One region of the Pseudomonas sp. AC083 genome, then DNA from elsewhere that is predicted to be linked to it. Evidence: predicted binding sites of a transcription regulator. Region 1 holds the regulator's gene; each other region holds the start of a gene.
The links. Region 1 encodes FliA, which starts transcription of late flagellar genes. Its sites were predicted from a motif close to CTAAAGTTTNNNNNNNNNNNGCCGNTAA; they were not measured.
Positions count from the first base shown of each region.

Region 2: AC0IXA_RS08875 (methyl-accepting chemotaxis protein) is a predicted target of FliA. The motif match lies at 2,196-2,223, and genes of this name have one in related genera.
Region 3: AC0IXA_RS20505 (methyl-accepting chemotaxis protein) is a predicted target of FliA. The motif match lies at 2,331-2,358, and genes of this name have one in related genera.
Region 4: AC0IXA_RS24535 (flagellar protein MotY) is a predicted target of FliA. The motif match lies at 2,116-2,143, and genes of this name have one in related genera.

Region 1 covers NZ_CEEDDH010000003.1:99,726-103,935, reverse strand. The annotation lists gene flhF (flagellar biosynthesis protein FlhF) at 1-540, shown strand, start outside; gene fleN (flagellar synthesis regulator FleN) at 657-1,487, shown strand; gene fliA (RNA polymerase sigma factor FliA) at 1,484-2,224, shown strand; gene AC0IXA_RS06550 (chemotaxis response regulator CheY) at 2,392-2,763, shown strand; gene AC0IXA_RS06545 (protein phosphatase CheZ) at 2,782-3,570, shown strand; gene AC0IXA_RS06540 (chemotaxis protein CheA) at 3,624-4,210, shown strand, end outside.
Region 2 covers NZ_CEEDDH010000004.1:42,066-46,275, reverse strand. The annotation lists gene AC0IXA_RS08885 (NorM family multidrug efflux MATE transporter) at 1-1,065, opposite strand, end outside; gene AC0IXA_RS08880 (LysR substrate-binding domain-containing protein) at 1,225-2,145, shown strand; gene AC0IXA_RS08875 (methyl-accepting chemotaxis protein) at 2,333-4,210, shown strand, end outside.
Region 3 covers NZ_CEEDDH010000015.1:101,904-106,113, forward strand. The annotation lists gene clpB (ATP-dependent chaperone ClpB) at 1-1,554, shown strand, start outside; tRNA gene AC0IXA_RS20485 (tRNA-Asn) at 1,852-1,927, shown strand; tRNA gene AC0IXA_RS20490 (tRNA-Pro) at 1,937-2,013, shown strand; tRNA gene AC0IXA_RS20495 (tRNA-Lys) at 2,019-2,094, shown strand; tRNA gene AC0IXA_RS20500 (tRNA-Pro) at 2,192-2,268, shown strand; gene AC0IXA_RS20505 (methyl-accepting chemotaxis protein) at 2,430-4,055, shown strand; gene AC0IXA_RS20510 (NAD(P)/FAD-dependent oxidoreductase) at 4,210-4,210, opposite strand, start outside.
Region 4 covers NZ_CEEDDH010000022.1:52,947-57,156, forward strand. The annotation lists gene AC0IXA_RS24520 (peroxiredoxin) at 1-254, shown strand, start outside; gene rnt (ribonuclease T) at 329-1,006, opposite strand; gene pyrC (dihydroorotase) at 1,003-2,049, opposite strand; gene AC0IXA_RS24535 (flagellar protein MotY) at 2,210-3,124, shown strand; gene AC0IXA_RS24540 (argininosuccinate synthase) at 3,254-4,210, shown strand, end outside.

The sequences.
Region 1 (4,210 bases):
CGCATCGGCGCGCAGGAACAACTGAAAACCCTCGGGCGCATCCTCAACGTGCCGGTAACGCACGTCGATCCGGGTCAGTCGCTGGTGCAGGCATTGGATCCACTGCTACGCAAACGCGTGGTTTTGATCGATACTGCCGGCCTGCAAGCCAGTGATCCGGCGTTGCGCATGCAGCTCGAGAGCCTGGCCGGGCGTGGCATTCGCTCAAAAAATTATCTGGTCCTGGCAACCACCAGCCAGAAACAGGTTCTAACCGCCGCTTATCACAGTTACAAGCGTTGCGGGCTGGCCGGCTGCATCCTGACTAAACTGGATGAAACGGCCAGTCTCGGCGAAGTGTTGAGCCTGGCGATCAGTCATGAATTGCCGGTCGCGTACCTGACCGATGGCCCACGGATTCCGGATGATTTGCATCTGCCGCGTCGTCATCAACTGGTCAGCCGCGCCGTCAGCGTGCAAATGCAGGAAGAACCCAGCGAAGAAGCCATGGCTGACATGTTCGCTGATATCTATCACAGCCCGACCAAGCAGGTTGGCTGAGGTAATCATGAACAGTTTTTGTACCTACATCGATGGTCTGCCACGCATTGTTCCGATCAGGAACGCGCAGCCAGTAATGTGGCCTCCGTCTATGCAAGACAAGGTAAAGAAATAACATGGGCAGCATGCATCCCGTACAGGTGATCGCGGTGACCGGCGGCAAAGGTGGCGTCGGCAAGACTAACGTGTCAGTGAACTTGTCGCTGGCGCTGGCAGAGCTTGGCCGTCGGGTCATGCTGCTGGACGCCGACCTGGGCCTGGCGAACGTCGACGTTCTGCTGGGGCTGACACCCAAGCGCACACTGGCCGACGTTATCGAAGGCCGTTGCGAACTGCGCGACGTGCTGTTGCAAGGCCCGGGCGGGATTCGCATCGTGCCGGCGGCCTCCGGTACGCAGAGCATGGTGCACCTGAGCCCGGCGCAACACGCCGGCCTGATCCAGGCGTTCAGCGACATCGGCGACAATCTCGACGTGCTGGTGATCGACACCGCTGCGGGTATTGGTGATTCGGTAGTCAGTTTCGTTCGTGCCGCCCAGGAAGTGTTGCTGGTGGTCTGCGACGAGCCGACTTCGATCACCGATGCTTACGCGCTGATCAAGTTGCTCAACCGCGACTACGGCATGAACCGCTTCCGCGTGCTGGCCAACATGGCGCAGAGCCCGCAGGAAGGGCGCAACCTGTTCGCCAAGTTGACCAAGGTCACGGATCGCTTCCTCGACGTCGCCCTACAATACGTCGGCGCCGTGCCGTATGACGAAAGCGTGCGCAAGGCGGTGCAGAAGCAGCGCGCCGTCTACGAAGCCTTTCCCCGTTCCAAGTGCGCGCTGGCCTTCAAGGCCATCGCCCAGAAGGTCGACACCTGGCCGCTGCCGGCCAACCCGCGCGGGCATCTGGAATTTTTCGTCGAGCGTCTCGTGCAGCAAACCGCAGGGCCTGTGATATGACCGCCAGTGGCATGAATCTTTACAAAAAGTCGGCGCGTGACGCGCAATACGAATTGATCGAGCGTTACGCGCCACTGGTCAAGCGCATTGCCTATCACTTGCTGGCGCGCCTGCCGGCCAGCGTGCAGGTCGAAGACCTGATCCAGGCCGGGATGATCGGTTTGCTCGAAGTCTCGACCAAATACGACGCCAGCAAAGGCGCCAGTTTCGAAACGTACGCGGGCATTCGAATCCGCGGCGCGATGCTCGATGAAGTGCGCAAAGGGGATTGGGCGCCACGCTCGGTTCACCGTAATACCAGGATGGTCAGCGACGCGATTCGCTCGATTGAAGCTAAAACCGGCCGTGACGCTAAAGATCACGAGGTTGCGGCCGAACTCCAATTGAGTCTCGACGATTACTACGGGATTCTGAATGACACCTTGGGCAGTCGCCTGTTCAGTTTCGACGACCTCTTGCAGGACGGCGAACACGAAGGGCTGCACGAGGATGGCGCCAGTGCTCATATGGAGCCGTCACGCGATCTGGAAGATGAACGCTTCCAGGCGGCGCTGGCGGACGCGATTGCCAATTTGCCGGAGCGTGAGCGACTGGTGTTGGCGCTGTACTACGACGAAGAGCTGAACCTCAAGGAAATCGGTGAAGTCCTTGGCGTCAGTGAATCGCGGGTCAGCCAGTTACACAGCCAGTGCGCGGCCCGTCTGCGGGGGCGTTTGGGGGAGTGGCGAGCGCGCTGAAGGCAGTGTGGGGACACTGCGAAACGAGGCTGGTGCGGTGATGAACGGCGCCGGTCTCGATCCGTTGTGCTCCAGACAAACTTTAAGTGCTGCGCCGATTGATTGAAGTGGCGCGTCCAGGTGCTGGGCGCGTTTAAGACTGCTTGGAGGTCGAATTGAACAAAGACATGAAAATCCTCATCGTTGATGACTTCTCAACGATGCGGCGGATCATCAAGAACCTGCTGCGCGATCTTGGGTTCACCAACACCGTCGAGGCCGACGATGGCACCACTGCCATTCCGGTGCTCAACAGCGGCAGCATCGACTTTCTGGTAACGGACTGGAACATGCCGGGCATGACCGGTATCGACCTGCTGCGTCACGTGCGCGCCGATGAAAAACTCAAGCACCTCCCGGTGTTGATGGTGACTGCTGAAGCCAAGCGCGAGCAGATCATCGAGGCCGCCCAGGCCGGTGTGAACGGTTACGTGGTCAAACCTTTCACGGCTCAAGCGTTGAAAGACAAAATCGAGAAGATTTTCGAACGCATCGGCTGATGAATGCGCGGGGGAGCTATGGAGCATAACGAATCATCACAGGGCGATTTCGAATCGACCCTGAAAAAACACGCGGTCGAACTGGTCGAGAGCCTTGAAAAAGGCAAGTTCGGCGACGCGGTGCAACTGATCCATGAGCTCAATCAGACCCGTGACCGCGGCCTGTATCAGGAAGTGGGCAAGCTCACACGTGAACTGCACAGTGCGATCGTCAATTTCCAGATTGATCCGCACATGCCGCAGGCCGAGGAAGTGTCGCAAATCACCGACGCCACCGAACGCCTGGGCTATGTGGTCAAGCTGACGGAAGCCGCGGCCAACCGCACCATGGATCTGGTGGAAAGCGCCACGCCGGTGGTCAACAGTCTCGCTGATGAAGCGCAGACGTTGAGCGCCGATTGGGGCCGCTTCATGCGTCGCGAGGTCGGGGCTGAAGAGTTCCGTGAACTGGCGCGCCGGGTCGACGGTTTTCTGTCACGCAGCAGCACGGACAACCGTGCGGTGTCGAGCAACCTCAACGACATCCTGCTGGCTCAGGATTACCAGGACCTCACAGGTCAAGTGATCAAGCGTGTGACCCAACTGGTCACCGAAGTCGAAAGCAATCTGCTCAAACTCGTGCTCATGGCCAGTCAGGTCGACCGCTTTGCGGGCATCGAACATGACCGCGCCGCAATGCTTGCTGAAAAAGATCCACAAAAACATCTCTCGCAGGGTGAAGGTCCGCAGATTCATGCCGATAAACGAGAAGACGTTGTGTCCGGTCAGGACGATGTGGACGATTTGTTATCCAGCCTTGGATTCTAGAGTTTCGGAATTCGGGTTTTTTGGGTTTTTAGACCTGTAGGAGCACCCCATTAATGAGCTTCGGCGCCGATGAAGAGATCCTTCAGGATTTCCTGGTTGAGGCCGGCGAGATTCTTGAGCAACTGTCCGAACAACTGGTCGAGCTGGAAAGCCGCCCGGATGATGCAGATCTGCTCAATGCAATTTTTCGCGGTTTCCACACTGTAAAAGGGGGCGCCGGCTTCCTTCAGCTCAATGAGCTGGTGGAGTGCTGTCACATCGCCGAAAACGTGTTCGACATCCTCCGTAAGGGTGAGCGTCGCGTTGATGCAGAACTGATGGACGTTGTGCTCGAAGCACTGGACGCGGTGAACAGCATGTTCAGCGAAGTCCGTGAGCGTGCACCGATTACCGCCGCCACGCCGGAACTGCTGGCCGCGCTGGCGCGTCTGGCCGAGCCGCAATCGGCGGATGAAGCCGTTGCCGCACCAGTAGAAGCGGTGGCAGAACCGGTCGCCGAAAGCGCATCGGAAGACATCACCGATAACGAATTCGAACAACTGCTGGACTCGCTGAACGCCGTCAAGGCCCAGGCCGAGGCTCCGGCCGCTGTCGCTGCTCCCGCGCAGGTTGCCGACACGGCGGCCAGCGATGAAATCAC
Region 2 (4,210 bases), on a different contig from region 1:
CACTTCGGCAAAAGCCGGATCGTTGTGGTCAAGGAACAGGCCGACCAACTGGTTGGGCCACAGCCAGAACACCAGGGCAAAGCCGAGCATCACCACGGCGCCGAAGGCGATGCCGACACGCCCGGACATGCGCGCATCGACCAGTTGCCCGGCGCCGTAGTGTTGGCCGACGCGCATGGTGATGGCGTAAGACATCCCGGCCGGGACCATGAAGGCCACCGACACGATCTGCAGGGCGATCTGATGCGCACCCATTTGCGTGCTGCCCATTGTGCCCATGCACAGCGCAGCGAAAGCGAACAACCCGACCTCTACCGCATAGGTGCCGCCAATCGGCAGACCCAGGCGCCACAACTCTTTCAGGTATTGCCGGTTCGGCCGCGCCAGGCCGGCGCGCAACGGATAAGCGTCATACGCCGGATGCCGGCGGATATGCCAGGCCAGCGCCAGTGCCATGCAGTTGGCGACAATCGCCGTGACCAGACCGATACCGGTCAGGCCCAGTTGTGGCAGGCCGAACATGCCGGTGATCAGCGCGTAGTTGAGCAGGAAGTTGGCCAAGGTGCCGGCGAGGCTGATGACCATCACTGGCGTCGCCCGGCCAATCGCACTGGTAAAACCGCGCAGGGCCATGAAGCTCAGGTAACCGGGCAGGGCGAAGGGCAGGGCGATGAGAAATTGCCCGGCGGCGTTGACGTTGGTTTCGGTTTGGCCGAACAGCAGCAGCACGGGTTTGAGGTTCCACAACAACAGCCCGGCGCCGAGGGCCATCAGCCAGGCCAGCCACAGTCCGGCCTGGGTCAGGCGTGCGGCACCGATGATGTCGCCGGCACCCTGACGGATTGCCACCAGTGTGCCGACCGCTGCAATCACGCCGATGCAGAAAATCGACACGAACGAGTAGCTCGCGGCACCGAGGCCGCCACCGGCCAGCGCTTCGGGGCTGAGGCGCGCCATCATCAGGGTGTCGGTCAGCACCATCAGCATGTGCGCCAACTGCGAAGCAATCAGCGGCCCCGCCAGCCGCAGAATGGCCCAGAGTTCGGTACGCACAGGATGCTGCATGGTCATCACCACCCAAATATCAGAGGAAGCATAAGAGCGTCGATTCTCGGCGCTTGGCAGGCTTTGCACAAAGGGATAAAAAGGATGGGTGGCATGATTAATACTCATCCTTAATCGTCCTGCCGAATTGGCTGAATCCCCGCTATTGGAGCTTTGTGTATGTCCCGACGCCTTCCGCCGTTGTATGCCCTGCGCGCATTCGAAGCGGCAGCGCGACACAGCTCGTTCACCCGCGCGGCGGAAGAACTGTCGATCACCCAGAGCGCGGTCAGTCGGCACATGCGCACTCTTGAAGAACACTTCGCCTGCCGGCTGTTTCACCGCAGCGGGCGCAATTTGCAACTGACCGAATCGGCGCGGCTGCTGCTACCCGGTATCCGCGAAGGCTTCGCCGCCCTTGAGCGCGCCTGCAATACCTTGCGCGCCGAGGACGACATTCTGCGCATGAAAGCGCCATCGACCCTGACCATGCGTTGGCTGCTGGCGCGGTTGAGTCGCTTCCGCCATTTGCAGCCGGGCAATGAGGTGCAACTGACCAGCGCATGGATGGATATCGATTCGGTGGACTTCAATAACGAACCTTTCGATTGTGCGGTGTTGCTCAGTGACGGGCATTTCCCGCCGGACTGGGAAGCGAGCCTGCTGTTTCCCGAGGAATTGATTCCGGTCGGAGCGCCGAACCTGCTCAATGACCAACCTTGGGACGTAGCGCGTCTGGCGGCTGCTGAACTGCTGCACCCGACCCCGGATCGCCGCGATTGGCGCAGTTGGCTGGAGCGCATGGGCCTGTCCGAGCAAGTTTCGCTTAAGGGCGGGCAAGTGTTCGATACGCTGGAGCTGGGCATGATCGCCGCGGCGCGCGGCTATGGCGTTTCGATGGGTGATCTGTTGATGGTTGCCGAAGACGTTGCGCAAGGACGCTTGAGCCTGCCGTGGCCGACCGCCGTCGCCAGTGGCCTGAATTATTACCTGGTGTGGCCGAAACCGCGTCCGGGAGGTGAACGTTTGCGCCGCCTCAGCGATTTTCTCCAAGGCGAAGTCCGCGCCATGCAATTGCCGGCGGTAGAGCGCTTGAGCTGAAACGTTCGAGCCGGCACAATGCCACTACTGCGCCATACCCACGCAAAGTGCTCAAGTATTCGGATTTTCCGCCGACTACGAGCATGTGGAACTGTCGTGCCGGTTCCGCGCTACCCCCATTATTAGAATATTTTCCGGGCAATTACCGCGATCAAGGAGGACTCGGTGGCTCGGCCAGGAGCTGTTCATGTCTCAACCTCGTGCTCGGATCGCCTCGCAGCTGGGCCTTGCCCTTGCTGTGATACTGGCGATAGTCATCAGCGGCAGTACGGTGTTCGCCTTGCGTTCGCTGGATTCCGCCAACCTCGCCACCCGTGAAGAGCATCTGGCCAGTGAGGCCCGGCTGCTGGCCGATCAACTGAGTACCTTTCACGGTACGCTGCGCGAAAGCACCCTGCGCCTGAGCGGGCTGTTCGAAAAGCGCTTCGGCAGTGGTTTGAGTGTGCACCCCGATCAGCCAGTGACCGTGGCCGGCGTGCAGACTCCGGGCTTGCATCTGGGCAACGAGGTGCTGAACAACAACTTCAAGGAAGTTGACGAGTTCAAGCAGATGACCGCTGGTGTGGCCACGGTATTCGTGCGCAGCGGCGAAGACTTCATTCGCGTCAGCACCAACGTCAGCAAGCAGGACGGCACCCGTGCCATCGGCACCGTGCTCGATCATGCCAACCCGGCGTACGCGAAGTTGATGGCCGGGCAAAGCTATGTCGGCCGCTCGCTGTTGTTCGAACGCTACTACATGTCCCAGTACACGCCGGTGCGCGATGCGGGCGGCAAGATTATCGCCGTGCTGTACGTCGGGTTCGACTACACCGACGCGCAGAACGCGCAGTTCGCTAATCTCAAGCGCTTCCGCATCGGCAAGACCGGCTCGCTGGCCTTGCTTGACGAGCAGAACAAATGGCTGGTGCCGATTGCCGGCGTCGAAAACCTGGATCAAGCCGCCCCGACCATCAACAACCTGGTGAAAACCCCGGGCAAGGGTGAGTTCTGGAGCGACAAGGGTGAGGACTTCTACAGCATCGCCGTGCCGTTCGAAGGTGGCCCGTGGTCGGTGGTGGCGAGCATGCCGAAAGCCGAGATTCGCGCGGTGACCTGGAGCGTCGGTACGCAACTGGCGATCGGCAGCCTGCTGGCGATGTTGCTCGCGGTCGGTTCCGTGGTCTGGCTGCTGCGTAGCAAACTCGCACCGCTGGGCGATCTGGTGCGTCAGGCCGAAGCCTTGGGCGCGGGTGATCTGAGTGTGCGGCTGAACGTATCGAGCCACGATGAAATCGGTCAGCTGTCCCGCGCGTTCAACCAGATGAGCCAGGCGCTGTCGACCATGGTCGAGCACATCCGCCGCGCTTCGGAAGAGGTCAACAGCCGCGCGCAGGCGCTGTCCGGTTTGTCCGGCGGTGCGTATGAAGGCATGGAGCAACAGTCGGGCGAAATCACCAGCATGGCCGGCGCCGTGGAAGAGTTTAGCGCCACCTCGCTGAACATTGCCGACAACATGGGCGCGACCCAGCGCCTGGCGCAAGAAAACGCTCAGCAGACCCAGATCGGCCGCAGCTCGATGGAAGAAGCGTCGTCGTCGCTGGAACAGATCGCTGGCGCGCTGAACAGCACCGCCAGCGTGATCAACACGCTGGGGCAGCGCTCGCAGGAAATCGGCGGGATTGTCGGCGTGATCACCTCGATCGCCGAGCAGACCAACCTGTTGGCGCTCAACGCTGCCATCGAAGCCGCTCGTGCCGGTGAGCAGGGGCGCGGTTTTGCCGTGGTCGCGGACGAAGTGCGCAGCCTCGCCTCGCGTACCCGTCAGGCGACCGATGAAATCTCCAGCATGATCCACAGCATCCAGCAGGAAACCGGCAACGCGATCAGCACCATGGAACAGGGCAATGTGCTGATGCAGGAAGGCCTGTCGCGCAACGCCAATGTCGCCTCGGCGCTGGCGCGGATTGATGAGCAGAGCCGTTCGGCAGGCCAGCAGTTCGCCGCGATCACCACCGCCACTCAGGAGCAAAGCAGCACTGCGACGTTGCTGAGCAGCAATTTGCAGAGCATCGCCTTGGCCAAC
Region 3 (4,210 bases), on a different contig from region 1:
GTGGACGAGCCGAGCGAAGAAGACACCATCGCCATTCTGCGTGGCCTCAAGGAGCGTTACGAGGTCCACCACAAGGTGGCGATCACCGACGGCGCGATCATTGCCGCGGCGAAACTCAGCCATCGCTACATCACGGATCGGCAGTTGCCGGACAAGGCCATCGACTTGATCGATGAGGCCGCCAGCCGTATCCGTATGGAGATCGACTCCAAACCGGAAGTACTCGATCGTCTGGAGCGGCGCCTGATTCAGTTGAAAGTGGAATCCCAGGCGCTGAAGAAAGAAAGCGACGACGCAGCGAAGAAACGCCTGGAAAAACTCCAGGAAGAAATCGAGCGTCACGAACGTGAGTATTCGGATCTGGAAGAAATCTGGAACTCGGAAAAAGCCGAGGTGCAGGGTTCTGCTCAGATCCAGCAGAAGATCGAACAGTCGCGCCAGGAACTGGAAGCCGCACGCCGCAAAGGCGACCTGAATCGCATGGCCGAGTTGCAGTACGGGGTGATCCCCGACCTGGAACGCAGCCTGCAAATGGTCGACCAGCACGGCAAGAGCGAAAACCAGTTGCTGCGCAGCAAGGTGACCGAAGAAGAGATTGCCGAAGTCGTGTCGAAGTGGACCGGCATCCCGGTGTCGAAAATGCTCGAAGGCGAGCGCGACAAGCTGATGAAGATGGAGAGCCTGTTGCACAAACGGGTGATCGGTCAGGAAGAAGCGGTCGTTGCAGTGGCCAACGCCGTACGGCGTTCCCGCGCCGGGTTGTCCGACCCGAATCGTCCGAGCGGCTCGTTCATGTTCCTCGGCCCTACCGGTGTTGGTAAAACCGAGCTGTGCAAGGCCTTGGCCGAGTTCCTCTTCGATACCGAAGAGGCGATGGTGCGGATCGACATGTCAGAGTTCATGGAGAAACACTCCGTGGCTCGTCTGATCGGTGCGCCACCGGGCTACGTCGGCTATGAAGAGGGCGGTTACCTGACCGAAGCGGTGCGTCGCAAGCCGTATTCGGTAATCCTGATGGACGAAGTCGAGAAGGCGCACCCGGATGTGTTCAACATCCTCCTGCAAGTGCTTGAGGATGGCCGGCTGACCGACAGTCACGGGCGTACGGTGGACTTCCGCAACACGGTGATCGTGATGACCTCCAACCTCGGGTCGATGCAGATCCAGGAACTGGTCGGTGATCGTGAGGCGCAGCGTGCTGCTGTAATGGACGCGCTGACGTCGCACTTCCGTCCGGAGTTCATCAACCGGGTCGACGAGGTGGTGATCTTCGAGCCGTTGGCGCGGGATCAGATCGCCGGGATTACCGAGATCCAGTTGGGTCGCCTGCGCAGCCGTCTGGCCGAGCGCGAGCTGAAGCTGGAACTGAGCCCGGAGGCGATGGACAAGCTGATCGCGGTCGGTTACGACCCGGTGTATGGCGCACGTCCTTTGAAACGGGCGATCCAGCGCTGGATCGAAAACCCGCTGGCGCAGTTGATCCTGTCGGGTCATTTCATGCCTGGCGACACCGCCATCGGCAAGGTCGAGAACGACGAAATCGTTTTCGGCTAAGCCTCAGCGGCAATGAAACCGGGAAGGCCTCGCATTGCGAGGCCTTTTTTTCGCCAGGCTGTTGAACTCAAAGGAAAAGGCTTGTAAAGTGCGCCCCGCAGTCAGTCACCGGCAGCGTTTCAACCCACCGGGTTGGAATCTGAAATAAGTTGCAAATCATTAACTTGAAAGCAATTTAGGGGGTTGACAGAGGTGTTCTAGGTTGTAGAATAGCGCGCCTCAGACACACGAACGCAGCGATGCGAACGGGTGGCGAGATGCAACAAAGCTTCACCGTTGTAAATTGAAATGTGTAGTTCCGTGATAGCTCAGTCGGTAGAGCAAATGACTGTTAATCATTGGGTCCCAGGTTCGAGTCCTGGTCACGGAGCCAATTTCAAACCGGGGTATAGCGCAGTCCGGTAGCGCGCCTGCTTTGGGAGCAGGATGTCAGGAGTTCGAATCCCCTTACCCCGACCATATTTGGGTCGTTAGCTCAGTTGGTAGAGCAGTTGGCTTTTAACCAATTGGTCGTAGGTTCGAATCCCACACGACCCACCATTTTTGAAACCAGTTTGCGCTGGGATCGAATCTTAAGATCAGAGGCCAAAAGCGCTGATCGAAGAAGGCGATCTTTGAAAGGTCGCCTTTTTTTTACCGGGGTATAGCGCAGTCCGGTAGCGCGCCTGCTTTGGGAGCAGGATGTCAGGAGTTCGAATCCCCTTACCCCGACCATATTGAAAATCCTCGTATCGAAAGATACGGGGATTTTTTTTGCCTGCCGAAAGCTGAATCCCTTCAAGTCGTCATACAACCTGCCGATAGCCCGCTAACACGAGGGGACTGCCAACGCTTCGCCCCTTGATCCGGCCATTACAAGAATAAGGGCGTTCGTCATGTTGCTTCGTCAGTTGAATATTGCTCCCCGGGCTGCCCTGGGATTTGCCCTGATCGCGGTGTTGGTGGCCTTGCTCGGCGTGTTTGCGCTGGGGCAGATGTCGAGCATCCGCGACAGTGAGGTCGCGGTGGAAAACCGCTGGTTGCCGAGCATCCGTGGCGGCGACGAGATCCGTGAACTGATGCTGCGCATCCGTACCATCTCCCTGCGCATGGCGCTCGATCAGGATCCGGCCAACATCGCCACCTATCGCGGCCAGATGGACACCCGCGACAAGGAGCTGAGCGAGAAGATCGCCGCCTACGACAAACTGGTCGACACTGCCGAAGGCCAGCAGCTGTATGACCAGTTCAAGAAAACCTTCGCCGCCTATCGCACCGGCATTGCCCAGTCATTCACCCTTGCCGAGCAAGGCAAGCGTGACGAGCTGACCAAATTGCTCCTGGTTGACATGAAGACCGTGGTCGACGGCTCCGGCAAACAACTCAACGATCTCGCCGATCTGTTCGCCCGCCAGGTCGCTGCCGAAAGCGAGAAGTCCGCCGCGCATTATGAAACCTCGCGCACCATCGTTACTCTTTTCATTGCCTTGGCAGCGCTGGCCACGGTGGCGCTGGCGATGTTGCTCACGCGCAGTATCGTGCGTCCCCTGAGCAGCGCCGTGGATGCCGCAGAAAGTGTCGCCAAGGGCGATCTGACCCGACCGATCGAAACCCATGGCAATGACGAAGTCAGCCGCTTGCTCAAGGCCTTGGCGACGATGCAACAGAACCTGCGCGAAACCCTGCAAGGTATCAGCGGCTCAGCCACACAACTGGCCACCGCCGCTGACGAACTGAGTGCCGTCACCGTCGACAGCACCCAAGGCCTGCAAGAGCAGAACAACGAAATCGAACAGGCCGCCACTGCGGTTAACGAGATGACCGCTGCGGTGGAGGAGGTCGCGCGCAACGCGGTGTCGACGTCCGATGCCACGCGCCAGTCCAGTCAGTCGGCGCAATTGGGCCAGGAGCGCGTCAGCGAAACCGCCAGTGCGATCAACGCCCTGGCCAGTGATGTACAGAACACCGGCGAACTGGTGCAGTCGCTGGCCAATCAATCGCAGGACATCGGCAAGGTTCTGGACGTGATTCGCGCCATCGCCGAGCAGACCAATCTGCTGGCGCTCAACGCTGCCATCGAAGCGGCTCGTGCGGGCGAAAGCGGTCGCGGCTTTGCGGTGGTGGCCGACGAGGTGCGCGCACTGGCGTATCGCACCCAGCAATCGACGCAGGAAATCGAGCAGATGGTGCAAGGCATGCGCAGCGGCTCGAGCCTGGCGCTGGAGTCAATGCAGGCCAGCGCTTCCCGTGCGGCGAGCACCTTGGTTCTGGCCGAGCGGGCAGGTGAGGCGCTGGTGACGATCACGGCGTCGGTGCACGAGATTCACGAGCGCAACCTGGTGATCGCCAGCGCTGCCGAGGAGCAGGCGCAGGTGGCGCGGGAAGTGGATCGCAATCTGGTGAACATTCGCGACCTGTCGGTGCGTTCGGCTGCGGGGGCTGATCAGACCAGCGCATCGAGCCACGAACTGTCGCAACTGGCCAATGCGCTACAGGGCATGGTGCGACGCTTTCAGCTCTGATGAACAGCGATTCATTACAGGCCGTCCTACTGATTTGAGAACAGCACGAAACAATGTGGGAGCGAGCCTGCTCGCGAAGGGGCCGGATCATTCAACGACAGTGTTGACTGACCCACCGCTTTCGCGAGCAGGCTCGCTCCCACAGATGTTGGCCT
Region 4 (4,210 bases), on a different contig from region 1:
TTGAATCCGAAGGCGGCGTGGCTTTCCGTGGCGCGTTCCTGATCGACGACAAAGGCGTGGTTCGCTCGCAGATCATCAACGACCTGCCGCTGGGCCGTAACATGGAAGAGCTGATCCGTCTGGTCGACGCGCTGCAATTCCACGAAGAGCACGGCGAAGTCTGCCCGGCCAACTGGAAGAAAGGCGACAAAGGCATGAACGCTTCGCCGGAAGGCGTTGCGGCTTACCTGACCGAGAACGCTGCGGCCCTGTAAGGCGCAACGTCGAGGTACAAAAAAACCGGCCCATGTGGCCGGTTTTTTCATGCGCGGGATTTGTTCGTCGAGGATCAGTCGTCGAAGTCTTCCCAGCCGCCCATCTGCTTCCAGCGATTGACGATGCCGCAGAACAGCTCAGCGGTCTTTTCGGTGTCGTAACGCGCCGAGTGCGCTTCACGGCCGTCGAAATCGATGCCGGCGGCCTGACAGGCTTTCGCCAGCACGGTCTGACCATACGCCAGACCCGCTAGGGTCGCGGTGTCGAAACTGGAGAACGGGTGGAACGGGTTGCGCTTCATGTCCAGGCGCGCAACTGCTGCGTTGAGGAAGCCCAGGTCGAAACTGCTGTTGTGCCCGACCAGAATTGCCCGCTTGCAGCCGTTGGCTTTCAGCGCCTTGCGGATGCCACGGAAGATGTCGGTCAGCGCGGTTTCTTCGCTGACGGCCATGCGCAGCGGGTGATCGAGCTTGATCCCGGTGAACTCCAGCGCTGCCGCTTCAACGTTGGCACCTTCGAATGGCTCGACGCGGAAGAAGTAGGTGTGATCCGGGTAGACGAAACCCTTTTCATCCATGGCGATGGTGGTCGCGGCAATCTCCAGCAAGGCATCGGTGGCTGCGTTGAAGCCACCGGTTTCTACGTCGACGACAACCGGCAGGTAGCCGCGAAAACGCGCTGCCATCGGATGACGGGAACCGCCGCCGCCACCTTGACCGTCCAGTTCATCGTCGAAATTGTCTTCACTCACGCGTGTTCCTCCAGCAGGCGCCAGCGCAGTTTTTCACCGGCGCGCAGCGGGATAACGGTCAGCTCGCCAAATGGCAGACTGGTCGGGGCGGTCCATTCTTCACGGACCAGGGTGATGCGATCGGTATTTGCCGGCAGGCCGTAGAAACGCGGGCCGTTGAGGCTGGCGAAGGCTTCGAGCTTGTCCAGCGCGTTACGCTGTTCGAACGCTTCGGCATACATCTCGATGGCGGCGTAAGCGGTGTAGCAACCGGCACAACCGCAGGCGGCTTCCTTGGCGTGCTGGGCGTGGGGCGCCGAGTCGGTGCCGAGGAAGAACTTGGCGCTGCCGCTGGTGGCGGCGTCGAGCAAGGCTTCCTGATGGGTATTGCGCTTGAGAATCGGCAAGCAGTAGAAGTGCGGTCGAATCCCGCCGACCAGCATGTGGTTGCGGTTGTACAGCAGGTGATGCGCGGTGATGGTCGCGCCAACGTTGGCCGAAGCCTCGTTGACGAACTGCACGGCGTCGCCGGTGGTGATGTGTTCGAACACCACTTTCAGCGTCGGGAAACGCTCAACCACGCGGCGCATGTGCTCGTCGATGAAGATCTTTTCGCGGTCGAATACATCGACGTCGCCACGGGTGACTTCACCGTGGATCAACAGCGGCATGCCGACTTCGGCCATGGCTTCCAGCGCCGGGAAGATCTTGTCGATGCTGGTCACGCCGGAATCGGAGTTGGTGGTCGCGCCGGCCGGGTACAGCTTGGCGGCGTAGACGAAACCGCTGGCCTTGGCCTGACGAATTTCTTCCGGTTGGGTGCGGTCGGTGAGGTACAGCACCATCAACGGCTCGAACTGACTGCCGGCCGGGCGGGCAGCGAGAATGCGCTGACGATAGCCGTCGGCTTCAGCGGCGTTGCGCACCGGCGGTACCAGGTTCGGCATGATGATCGCGCGCCCGAAGGTGCGGGCCACATCGGCAACGGTATTGGTCAACACGGCACCATCGCGAAGATGAATGTGCCAGTCGTCGGGACGCAGCAGGGTCAGGCGGTCGGACATGAGGGGATTCCAGGCGGGTCAAACTGAGGCGAATGCTACCGGAAAAGACTCTTGCAGGCACCCGCTATCAAGTTTTGCCACGCGCGTCCGATATCCCGGAGGTATGCCGTAAACATTGTGTGAATCGGTGTTTGTGTTTCACAAGCCAATGGAGCCTCCCGTGCGCCAGCGTTATTTAGCCCTGCTCAGTGTGTTTGCCAGCCTTCCCGCGATGGCGCTGACTTACCAGACCCGTCTGGAGAACATTGAGTGGACGGTCGCCGGCGACCAGTTCGAATGCCGCCTTACCCAGCCGATCACCGATTTCGGCTCGGGCGAGTTCGTGCGCAAGGCCGGTGAGCAGGCGATCTTTCGCCTGAACGCCTACAACGCCATGCTCGGCGGCGGTTCGGCGACCTTGCTCGCTGCCGCAGCACCTTGGCAGCCAGGGCGTGGCGACATCAATCTGGGCTCTGTGCGTCTGGGCAGCGGCAACGTGTTGTTCAACAGCTCGCAATCCCAGGCCGGGGGATTGATCAGCGGTCTGCTGGACGGTCGCAGCCCGGTGGTACGCCGTGCGTCTGGCGATGGCCGCGTCTCCGAAGTGCGTTTGTTGCCGGTGAAATTCAGCAAGGCGTTCAACGACTATCAAGGCTGTGTGGCGAAATTGCTGCCGCAGAATTTCGACCAGATCAAGCAGTCGCAGATCGGCTTCCCCGGCGAAGGCGTTGAGCTGGACCCGGCTGCCAAGGCCAAGCTGCAAGTGATGCTCGAATACATGAAGGCCGACCCGACGGTGAACCACATTGACCTCGACGGTCATTCCGACAACAGCGGCAATCGTCTGACCAACCGCGAATTGTCGCGCCGCCGCGCGCTGGCGGTGGTGGATTTCTTCAAGGCCAACGGCATTCAGGAATCGCAGATCACCGTGCGTTTCCACGGCGAGCAGTATCCGATCGTGCCGAACACCAGCAAGGCCAATCGTGCGAAGAACCGTCGGGTCAACGTGAAACTGTCGCGCGTCGCACCGACTACCGCCCCGGCTCCGGCGCCGCAAGCGGGTACGCCGGCCACGGCCGCAACGATTTCCTGACTCGCCGGTCATCGTCGCGCTCTCGACAGATTCTGTCGCTTTGTCGTCTTAAGCTGTCGCGCCTCTGTAAATTATCGCGTTTGAGCGGTAGACTCCCCGGCTTTCCGTAGAACCCCGTGGAGTGATGGCATGGCGGACGTAAACAAGGTCGTTCTGGCGTATTCCGGCGGCCTGGACACTTCGGTGATCCTCAAGTGGCTGCAGGATACTTATAACTGTGAAGTGGTGACCTTCACCGCTGATCTCGGTCAAGGCGAAGAGGTCGAGCCGGCCCGCGCCAAGGCTCAGGCCATGGGCGTCAAAGAAATCTACATCGACGACCTGCGCGAAGAATTCGTGCGTGATTTCGTGTTCCCGATGTTCCGCGCCAACACCGTTTACGAAGGCGAGTACCTGCTGGGTACTTCCATCGCCCGTCCGCTGATCGCCAAGCGCCTGATCGAAATCGCCAACGAAACCGGCGCCGACGCCATTTCCCACGGCGCCACCGGCAAGGGCAACGACCAGGTGCGTTTCGAACTGGGCGCCTACGCGCTCAAGCCAGGCGTAAAAGTTATTGCCCCTTGGCGCGAGTGGGACCTGCTGTCCCGCGAGAAGCTGATGGACTACGCCGAGAAGCACGCGATCCCGATCGAACGCCATGGCAAGAAAAAATCCCCGTACTCGATGGACGCCAACCTGCTGCACATCTCTTATGAAGGCGGCGTGCTGGAAGACACCTGGACCGAGCACGAAGAAGACATGTGGCGCTGGACCGTCTCCCCGGAGAAGGCTCCCGACACCCCGCAGTACCTGGAACTGACCTACCGCAACGGCGACATCGTCGCGCTGGACGGCGTCGAAATGACCCCGGCCACCGTACTGGCGACGCTGAACAAGATCGGCGGCGAGCACGGCATCGGTCGTCTCGACATCGTCGAAAACCGTTATGTCGGCATGAAGTCCCGTGGCTGCTACGAAACCCCGGGCGGCACCATCATGCTGCGCGCTCACCGCGCCATCGAATCGATCACTCTGGACCGCGAAGTCGCTCACCTCAAAGACGAGCTGATGCCCAAGTACGCCAGCCTGATCTACACCGGTTAC